Regions from separate parts of the Mesorhizobium sp. LNHC209A00 genome, predicted to be linked through region 2. Evidence: predicted binding sites of a transcription regulator. Region 2 holds the regulator's gene; the other holds the start of a gene.

Region 1 (5,307 bases), on a different contig from region 2:
GGCGCCAACCTGCTCAACGTCAACTCGTTCTGGCAGCGCATCATCACCGGCGCGCTGATCATCATCATCGTCTACTTCGACGGACTGCGCCGCCGCGGCAAATGACGCATTCCAATCGATCGCCGGCCTGGCGCGGGCCGGCGATTTCTTGAACAGACTGGATCAAAGCATGAAAGCCGTCGTCTGCCGCTCGCCCGGCGACCTTGTTGTCGAAGACCACCCGGCTCCCGGCGCCCCGCCTCCCGGCTGGGCTCTGGTGGCGGTCAGTCATGTCGGCATCTGCGGCACCGACTACCATATCTTCGAGGGTAAGCACCCTTTCCTCGCCTATCCCCGCGTCATGGGCCATGAAGTCTCCGGCACCGTGATCGAGCGGGGCGAAGGCGTCGACCTCGCCCTTGGCGAACCGGTGATCGTCAACCCCTATCTTTCCTGCGGCAAATGCATCGCCTGCCGGCATGGCAAGCCCAATTGCTGTGTCAGGATCGAAGTGCTCGGCGTGCACCGCGACGGCGCCATGTGCGAACAGATCCTGGTGCCGGCTGAGAATCTCTATCCCACCAACGGCCTGTCGCTCGCCGACGCCGCCGCCGTCGAATTCCTGGCCATCGGGGCGCATGCCGTCCGGCGCGCCCGGGCCGAGCCTGGCGCCCGCACTCTGGTCATCGGAGCCGGGCCGATCGGGCTCGGCACCGCCATCTTCGCCCGCATTGCCGGGTTGGATGTGACACTTCTCGATATGAGCACCGAAAGACTGGTCTTCGCGGTGAGTGAACTCGGCTTTTCGATTCTCGACGGCTCGCAAGCACCCGTGTCCGATCTGGTGCGTGATGCGACCGGCAGCGAAGGCTTCGACGTGGTCTTCGACGCCACCGGCAACACGCGATCGGTGCAATCGGCCTTCGCCCACGTCGCGCATGGCGGAGCGCTGGTACTGGTCAGCGTCGTCAAGGACGACATTGCCTTTTCCGATCCCGAGTTCCACAAGCGAGAAATGACATTGATCGGCAGCCGCAATGCGTTGCGCGCCGACTTCGACCATGTCGCGGCCTCGATCCGCAATGGTGCCGTGCCGTTGTCCAAGCTTGTCACCCACCGCACCACGCTGGCCGATACGCCAGGCGATCTCGCACGCTGGGCCCACGAAAAGTCGGGCCTGATCAAGGCCGTGATCGAGATCGGATAGCCAGGCGTCACAGCGCCGACAGCTTCAACTCCACTCGCTCGGCCGGAAAACGCGACTCCGAAAACTGGATTGGCTGGCCGTCGGGCGTGACGTTGACCGCCACCGTGACCAGGACGATGGCGCCCGGCTGCAGGTCGAGATCGGCGAGATCGGCGGCGTCGGCATGGCGCGCCGAGAGCACGGTCGATTGCCTGAGATAATCGTCGATACCGAAACGTGCGAGCGAGGCGGTGATAGAACCGGTTTGCGCCATCGCCTTGTCGATCCCGACAAAGCGTCTGGCATCGAACCATCCGGCGGCGCGCGACACCGGCCGTCCGTCAGCCTCGCCGCGTGTCTCCAACCGGATCACCTCGGCGCCCCTGGCAAGGCCAAGGCCTTCGGCCACGCGCTGGCTGGCGGGCTCGACCGACGAAGCGAGCAGCACGATGTGCCGTTCCGACGTCTGCCCCTGCAGGCCAGTTGAAAAGCGTGTCCGCGCGCCAATCGGATATGACAGCCGCTTGCGCGACAGGACGAAGGTGCCGCGTCCCTGCTCGGCCCGCAGCACCGCTTCCTGCACAAGCGCCGATATGGCGCTGCGCACCGTGTGACGGTTGACGCCATAGTGTTCGGCCAGTGCCACCTCCGGCGGCAGCGCGGCATTTTCGGCGAAATCGCCGGCAGCGATCGATTGCAGGATCCTGTCGGCGATCTGGCGCCACAGTGAGACGCCGCTGCGTCGCTCGATGCTGTCGGCTTGCTGTCGTTCGCTCATGGATTGCCCCCGCTTTCCGTCAGATGTCATCCACCCGTCATGGACTCGCGCTAGGTATTAGGTATAATTTGTATAGTTGTCTATATCAATAGACAAATATAATGAAGAGGAAATTGGCGATGCGAGGACAGGAAGCCCGCGACCAGGCCGAGCGCAAGGCCGCCATGGCGACGTTGGCGCAATCGAGCGGCGAAGACATCGTCCGGCTCTGGAACGAGTCCGGCCTGCCTTCGCAAGCCGAACTTCTGCGCGGTCCCGAGACGGGCCTGGTCACGCTGCGTGGCCGCATCGGCGGCGGCGGCGCGCCCTTCAATTTCGGCGAGGCGACCGTCACGCGTGCCACTGTCCGGCTGCCATCCGGGCAGGTCGGCCATTGCTACGCGCTTGGCCGCGACAAGCAGAAGGCGAAGCTGGGAGCAATAGCCGACGCGCTCTGGCAGGACCCTGCCCGCCGCACCGAGGTCGAGACCAGGCTCATTACGCCTTTACGCTCGGCTCTCACCGCTGCCCACGAAAAACGCCGCGCCGAGACGGCGGCAACGAAGGTGGATTTCTTCACCATGGTTCGCGGAGAAGATTGATGGATATCGCTGCGCAATCGATCGAGGGCGGTTTCGCCGATCCGGTCTTCAACGCTCAGACCGTGTTTCGGGCCGTCATGGATGCCATGGCGCGGCCGGGCAGCTTCCAGCCCTTGCCGGCCCTGGCCCGCCCACCGGCTCCGCTCTCGGCGACATCGGGCGCCGTGGCACTGGCGCTATGCGACAACGACACGCCGCTCTGGCTCGACCCTGCCCTCCATGCCTCCGCCGCGATCGGGTCCTGGCTTGGTTTCCATACGGGCGCGCCGCTGGCCAACACGCCGCCCGACGCGCATTTCGCGTTTGTTGCCACGCCGGCCGAGATGATGGCGCTCGACGGTTTTTCGCAGGGCACGCAGGATTATCCCGACCGATCGACGACGCTGATCCTGCAGGTCGGCGATCTCACTTCAGGGACCCCGCTGTTGCTGGAAGGCCCGGGTATCGAAACCAGCGCCACGATCGCGCCGGCACGGATGCCGCGCCATTTCGTCGAGCAGTGGAAGCAGAATATCAGGCGCTTTCCGCGCGGCGTCGACATCGTCCTCGCCACATCTGACGGCATAGCCTGCCTGCCGCGCACGACGCGTATCAAGACGATGGAGGCGTAAGATGTATGTCGCCGTAAAAGGTGGCGAAGCCGCCATTGCCAACGCCCACAGCCTGCTTGCCGACCGCCGGCGCGGCGACCGCTCGGTGCCCGCACTTCGCCTCGACCAGATCGTCGAACAGCTGGCGCTCGGCGTCGACAGGGTGATGAGCGAAGGCTCACTCTATGACAGGGAATTGGCCGCGCTGGCCATCGTTCAGGCGCGCGGCGACATGATCGAGGCGATTTTCCTGGTGCGCGCCTACCGCACCACGCTGCCGCGCTTCGGCTATTCCAGACCGATCGACACCGGCACCATGCTGGTCGAGCGGCGTGTGTCGGCGACCTACAAGGACCTGCCCGGTGGCCAGTTGCTTGGTCCGACCTTCGACTACACGCACCGCCTGCTCGACCCCGAGCTCGCCGCCGGTGCCGATGTCGCCGAGCCCTTGCGGCGCGAGACGGAAGCGCAGGCGATGCCGCGCGTCTCGGCGATCCTCGCCCGTGAAGGCCTGATCGAACCGGATGGCCAGATGCCTGGCGATCATGTGCCCGGCGACATCACGCGCGAGCCGCTGGAATTCCCGATGGCGCGTGACATCCGCCTGCAGGCGCTGTCGCGCGGCGACGAGGGTTTTCTGCTGGCGCTCGGCTATTCCACCCAGCGCGGCTATGCCCGCAATCATCCCTTTGTCGGCGAAATCCGCATCGGCGAGGTCGAGCTGGAACTCGACGTTCCCGAACTGCCCTTCGCCGTGCCGCTCGGCACGGTGCGCGTCACCGAATGCCAGATGGTCAACCAGTTCAAGGGCTCGGCCAAGGCGCCGCCGCAATTCACCCGCGGCTACGGCCTCGTCTTCGGCCAGAGCGAGCGCAAGGCGATGGCCATGGCGCTCTGCGACCGGGCGCTGCGTGCCTCAGAACTCGGCGAGGACATCGTCGCCGCCGCCCAGGACGAGGAATTCGTCATCTCGCATTCCGACAATGTCCAGGCGACCGGCTTCGTCGAGCATCTGAAGCTGCCGCACTATGTCGACTTCCAGGCCGAACTCGACCTCGTGCGCCGCATCCGCGCCGAGTACGAAGCTCGCGAAAATCCAGCGAAGGCGGAAGAAAAAAAGGAGGCAGCGGAATGACTGCGCAACCGACAGACATCGCCACCTACAACTTCGCCTATCTCGACGAGCAGACCAAAAGGATGATCCGCCGGGCGATCCTCAAGGGCATCGCCATCCCCGGCTATCAGGTGCCGTTCGCCTCGCGCGAAATGCCGATGCCTTATGGCTGGGGCACTGGCGGCGTGCAGGTCACCGCGTCGATCATCGGCCCCGACGATGTGCTGAAGGTCATCGACCAGGGCGCCGACGACACCACCAACGCCGTGTCTATCCGTGCGTTCTTCAAGAAGGTCGCCAATGTCGCGGTCACCACCGATACCGCCAGCGCCACCATCATCCAGACACGCCACCGCATTCCCGAGCATCCGCTGACCGCGGGCCAGGTGCTGGTCTACCAGGTACCGATCCCCGAACCGCTGCGCTTCCTCGAGCCGCGCGAGACCGAAACGCGGAAAATGCATGCGTTGGAGGAATACGGCCTCATGCATGTGAAGCTCTATGAGGATATCGCCAAGCACGGCCGCATCGCCACCACTTATGCCTATCCGGTCAAGGTCGAGGGCCGTTATGTCATGGACCCGTCGCCGACGCCGAAATTCGACAATCCCAAGATGCACCGCTCGCCGGCCCTGCAGCTGTTCGGCGCCGGCCGCGAAAAGCGCATCTATGCGGTGCCGCCCTTCACCGATGTCGTCAGCCTCGACTTCGAGGACCATCCGTTCGAGGTGCAGACTTTCGATCAGCCCTGCGCGCTGTGCGCGGCCGAGAATGTCTATCTCGACGAGGTCATCCTCGACGACCATGGCGGCCACATGTTCGTCTGCTCCGACACCGATTATTGCGAGAAGCGGCGCGCCGACGGCCATCGCGGCCACCTTGCCCCCGAAACCGATCTTGCCGCGGGAAAAATGGAGCCGGCCCAATGACCGACGAACCGCTGCTGCGCGTCTCGGCGCTCTCCAAATTCTATGGCTCGCGCGTTGGCTGCGACAATGTCTCCTTCGACCTGTGGCCCGGCGAAGTCCTGGCTGTCGTCGGTGAATCCGGTTCCGGCAAGACGACACTGCTCAACTGCC
Region 2 (5,307 bases):
GTGTTCGACACGGTGCCGCCGGTGCTGAAGGAGTCCGCCTACGGCATTGGCTGCACGACCTGGGAAGTGACGCGCCGCGTCGTCATCCCCTACACCCGCATCGGCATCATGGGCGGCGTCATGCTCGGCCTCGGCCGCGCGCTTGGCGAAACCATGGCGGTAACCTTCGTCATCGGAAACGCGCATCGCATCTCTACCTCGCTGTTCGCGCCGGCAACGACAATCTCCGCGACCATCGCCAATGAATTCACCGAAGCCGTCGGCGATCTCTACACGTCCTCGCTGGTGGCGCTCGGCCTGATCCTGTTCGTCATCACCTTCCTCATCCTTGCCATCGCACGCTACATGCTGATGCGCATCGACGCCCGCACCGGAGCCTGACCGATGTCGACAGCCTCGTCGCTTCACAGCCGCCGCAAGACCAGAAACTCGGTGATGATGACGCTGTGCGTCGTCGCCGCGGGCATCGGGCTTGCCTGGCTGGCACTGATCCTCGGCGCGCTGGTCTACAAAGGCGCCGCCGGGCTGTCCCTTGACGTCTTCACGCGGATGACGCCGCCCCCCGGCGATGCGGGCGGCCTGCTCAACGCCATCTATGGCAGCGTGGTGATGACCGTCATCGCCGTCATCGTCGGCACGCCGATCGGTGTCCTCGCCGGCACCTACATGGCCGAATATGGCCGTTTCTCCAAGCTCACCACCGTGGTGCGGTTCATCAACGACATCCTGCTGTCAGCGCCGTCGATCATCATCGGCCTTTTCGTCTACGAATTGATGGTGCGGCCGATGGGGCATTTCTCGGCCATCGCCGGCGCCGTCGCGCTGGCCATCCTGGTCATCCCCGTGGTCGTGCGCACCACCGAGGACATGCTCAACCTGGTGCCGAACGCCTTGCGCGAAGCCGGCACCGCGATCGGCGCGCCGCGCTGGGTGGTCATCAAGTCGGTCGCTTACCGCGCGGCACTGTCCGGCATCGTCACCGGCATATTGCTGTCGATCGCCCGCATCTCCGGCGAGACCGCGCCACTTCTTTTCACGGCGCTGAACAACCAGTTCTGGTCGAGCAACCTCAACGCGCCGATGGCCAGCCTGCCGGTCACCATTTTCCAGTTCGCTCTCAGCCCCTACGAAGAATGGCAGCAACTGGCCTGGACCGGCGCACTCATAATCACATTGACGGTTCTCGCGCTCAGCATCTTCGCGCGCAGCCTGACCGGACGCAGAGAGGACAGATGAGCCAGATGTTGTCTCCAGACATGACGATTGCCGCCGAGGCAGCCGCCAAGGCGAAGATCGAGGTCAAGAACCTCAATTTCTACTACGGCCAGTCGAAGGCGCTGAAGGACATCACCTTGTCGCTGCCCGAGCGCAGCGTGACTGCCTTCATCGGACCGTCGGGTTGCGGAAAGTCGACGCTGCTGCGCGTCTTCAACCGCATCTACGAGCTCTACCCCAAGCAGACCGCCGAGGGTCAGGTGCTGCTCGACGGCCAGAACGTTCTCGACCGCTCGCAGGACCTCAACCTGTTGCGCACCAAGATCGGCATGGTGTTCCAGAAGCCGACGCCGTTCCCGATGTCGATCTATGAGAACATCGCCTTCGGCGTCCGGCTCTATGAGAAGATCGGCAAGGCCGAGATGGACGGCCGTGTCGAGCAGGCGTTGAAACGCGCCGCGCTCTGGAACGAGGTCAAGGACAAGCTCAATGCCAGCGGCCTCAGCCTGTCCGGCGGCCAGCAGCAGCGGCTTTGCATCGCCCGCACGGTGGCGGTGAAGCCGGAGGTCATCCTGCTCGATGAGCCGGCGTCGGCGCTCGACCCATTGTCGACCGCGAAGATCGAGGAATTGATCGACGAGTTGCAAGCCGACTACACAATCGTCATCGTCACCCACAACATGCAGCAGGCCGCGCGCGTCTCGAAGCAGACGGCTTTCATGTATCTGGGCGAGCTGGTCGAATTCGACAAGACCGAGAAGATCTTCACGTCGCCTCGCGAGAAGCGCACGCAGGACTATATCACCGGCCGCTTCGGCTGATCTCACGCATACGAGGACCAGGATCATGGCCGAACACACAGTCGCAGCCTTCGACGAGGATCTCGGACAGATCAGCAGGCTGATCAGCGACATGGGCGATCTCGCCGGCATTATGGTCGGCGGCGCCACCAAGGCGCTGCTGAATTCCGACAACGCGCTGGCACAGCGCGTCGTCTCCGACGACGCCATCATGGACGCGCGCCAGCGCGAACTCGATGATCGCGCCATCACCCTGATCGCCAAGCGCCAGCCGATGGCCGACGATCTGCGTCATGTGGTCGGCTCGATCCGCATGGCGGGCGATCTCGAACGCATCGGCGACCTTGCCAAGAACATCGCCAAGCGCGTCGGCTCCGTCGGCCTCACCGCCACGCCGCGCGACCTGTCGCATTCCATAGACTCCATGGCGCAGCTGGTGCTGATCCAGGTGCAGGGCGTGGTCGAGGAATATGCGGCCGGCGATGCCGCCGCCCTCGCCAAGCTCAGGAATGACGACGAACGCATCGATGTCAAATACACTTCGGTCTTCCGCGAACTCCTGACCTACATGATGGAGGATCCCCGCAACATCACGGCTTGCACGCATCTTTTGTTCTGCGCCAAGAATCTCGAACGCATCGGCGATCATGTGACCAACATTGCCGAGAATGCATATTATGTGCTGACCGGCACGCAACTGCCCGCCAACCGTCCGAAGCAGGACGAGACGGCGATGTCGGTGCCGGCGGCTTGACGGCAGGGATGGTCAATCGATGATCGCGCCACGCATCATGGTGGTGGAGGACGAGGAGCCGCTGGGCGTGCTCCTCCGCTACAATCTGGAGTCCGAGGGTTACCAGGTCGAGGTGGTGACACGCGGCGACGAAGCCGAGATCCGCCTCCAGGAAAACGTGCCCGACCTCCTGGTGCTCGACTGGATGGTGCCGGCGGTTTCCGGCATCGAACTCTGTCGGCGCCTGCGTATGCGGCCCGAGACGGAGCGGTTGCCGATCATCATGCTGACGGCGCGCGGCGAGGAGAGCGACCGCGTGCGCGGCCTCTCGACCGGCGCCGACGACTATCTGGTCAAGCCGTTCTCGACGCCGGAATTCATGGCCCGGGTCAAGGCACTGCTGCGCCGCGCCAAGCCGGAAGTGTTGTCCAGCGTGCTCAAGGTCGGCGACATCGTGCTCGACCGCGAATCGCACCGGGTCTATCGCAAGAAGAGCGAGATCCGGCTCGGACCGACCGAGTTCCGCCTGCTCGAGTTCATGATGCGCCATCCCGGCCGCGTATTCTCGCGCAGCCAGTTGCTCGACAATGTCTGGGGCGAGACGATCTACATCGACGAGCGCACCGTGGATGTGCATGTCGGCCGCCTGCGCAAGGCGGTAAACAATGGCCGCATGCCCGATGTGATACGCACCATCCGTGGCGCAGGCTACGCGATCCGCGAGGATTGAGATCAGGCCACGTTGTTGCCGGATCTCACCTGCACGCCCGGCGCGAAGATCTCCTGGTCGACGAAGGTGAGCGCGCGCATGGCGCAGCCCTCGCGGATCAGCGGCAATTCGTTCGGCTCTGTATCGAAGGAAATCGACGTCGAATGCTGGCCGCCGGCGGTCTGGGCGATGGCCTCGCGCAAGGCCGGCTCGATCAGATCGAAGGCGGCGGCGCTGACGCCGACCATCGCAACGGGCGCCGGATCGATCAGCGCGAACAGGCTGCCAAGCCCATAGCCCAGCGCCTCCCCGGCTTTGCGATAGGCCTCGCGTTCCGGTCCGTCTCTTTCGCGCGCCGTGGCCGCCAATGCACGCATGTCGGCGTCGCTGACGTCGACCGGTTTGGCGTCCTCACCCATCTGTCCTGCATTGCGCCAGATGGCATAGTTGCCGGCATAGGCCTCGACGCAGCCGCGCCGCCCGCAGCGGCAGAGCGCGCCGCCCGGGCGATGGATCATGTGGCCGAACTCGCCGCCCGAGGAATGGGTGCCTGTGAACAGCTCGCCCTTCAGCACCAGGCCCATGCCGATGCCGTGCGAGAGCAGGATGGCGATGAAGTCGTCGCGGTAGCGCTCGGGGTCGCGCCAGCGCAGCGCCACCGCCATCATGTTGCAGTCGTTCTCCATGGTGGCGGGGATGCCGAATTCGGCTTCGAGTATATCGGCGAAGGCAATGTCCGTCTGGGGCGTGATCGGCGACCACAGCATGGCGCGCGCCTCGGTGTCGGTGATGCCCTGGATTGCCAGCGCGATGCGGGCGATGTTGGCGACGTCGAGGTCGGGATCCTCGAGGCGGCGCCGGACGATGGCCACGCATTCGCCGGTCAGCGCCTCGCGCGACATTGTCAGCGTGTCCAGCCGGCGCTGCTCCTCCGATATCACCTGGCCGGCGTAGTCGATGACGGCGACGGAGAGGAAATTCAGCGACAGCACCACGGTCATGACCGCCGCGGCCTCGGGGTTGAGGCCAAGGCCAACCTGCGGCCGGCCGCGTTTCAGTGAGCCGGCCTCGTTCGGCTTGCCTTCGCTCAGGATACCTTCGCCGATCAGGTCGGCTGATATCGCCGATATAGTCGAGTGGCTGAGGGCGGTGGTGGCGGCGATCTCGGTGCGCGAGGGCTGGCCACCCCGGCGCACGGCTCCAATCACCATTGCTCGATTGCGCCGGCGCAGATCGTCGTGGCGGATTCCGACCGACATGATTTCCCTCCCGTCGCCGCGGTTCTTGACGCCCCCTCGAACACCCTCCGGCAACAGGTCGAATACTGGCAGAAGCGGCTGGGGCTGTCATTTATTTATTGCGAGGCTCGAAAAAAGGCTTCCGGCACCTCAAAATCCGTCAGAATCGATGTTGACAGGGTTCCGGCGATGGACGAATATTTTTTCGAGGCTCGAAAAAATAGGGCCTTCGTGCCGGCCTTGGGGCCAGTTTGGTCGCGCCACACGCGGCGCAGGGAGGATATCATGAAGAGATTCACAGTCGCCATTCTGGCGGGTGTCGCCATGTCGCTGACGCTCGCGTCGGTCGCTCAGGGGAAGGACAAAGTGATCGGCGTGTCGTGGTCGAACTTCCAGGAAGAGCGCTGGAAGACCGACGAGGCGGCCATGAAGAAGGCCATCGAGGCCGCGGGCGACAAGTACATTTCCGCCGATGCGCAGTCCAATCCCGGCAAGCAGCTGACCGATGTCGAGAGCCTGATTTCGCAGGGCACCAGTTCACTGATCATCCTGGCGCAGGACGCGTCGGCCATCGGCCCGGCGGTACAGAAAGCGCTCGACGAGGGCATTCCG

The links. Region 2 encodes PhoB, which activates phosphate uptake and scavenging genes when phosphate is short. Its sites were predicted from a motif close to TGTCATNNANCTGTCAT; they were not measured.
Region 1: a site for PhoB is predicted at 1,968-1,984, ahead of phnF (phosphonate metabolism transcriptional regulator PhnF). Genes of this name have one in related genera too.

Annotation. Positions count from the first base shown of each region.
Region 1 is NZ_AYWT01000003.1:54,618-59,924, reverse strand. Features, by position in the region: gene X739_RS157985 (ABC transporter permease) at 1-105, shown strand, start outside; gene X739_RS157990 (zinc-binding alcohol dehydrogenase family protein) at 170-1,186, shown strand; gene phnF (phosphonate metabolism transcriptional regulator PhnF) at 1,194-1,943, opposite strand; gene phnG (phosphonate C-P lyase system protein PhnG) at 2,063-2,524, shown strand; gene phnH (phosphonate C-P lyase system protein PhnH) at 2,524-3,135, shown strand; gene X739_RS158010 (carbon-phosphorus lyase complex subunit PhnI) at 3,137-4,249, shown strand; gene X739_RS158015 (alpha-D-ribose 1-methylphosphonate 5-phosphate C-P-lyase PhnJ) at 4,246-5,157, shown strand; gene phnK (phosphonate C-P lyase system protein PhnK) at 5,154-5,307, shown strand, end outside.
Region 2 is NZ_AYWT01000006.1:237,406-242,712, forward strand. Features, by position in the region: gene pstC (phosphate ABC transporter permease subunit PstC) at 1-381, shown strand, start outside; gene pstA (phosphate ABC transporter permease PstA) at 385-1,236, shown strand; gene pstB (phosphate ABC transporter ATP-binding protein PstB) at 1,233-2,036, shown strand; gene phoU (phosphate signaling complex protein PhoU) at 2,062-2,769, shown strand; gene phoB (phosphate regulon transcriptional regulator PhoB) at 2,789-3,478, shown strand; gene X739_RS148930 (ROK family protein) at 3,481-4,716, opposite strand; gene xylF (D-xylose ABC transporter substrate-binding protein) at 4,981-5,307, shown strand, end outside.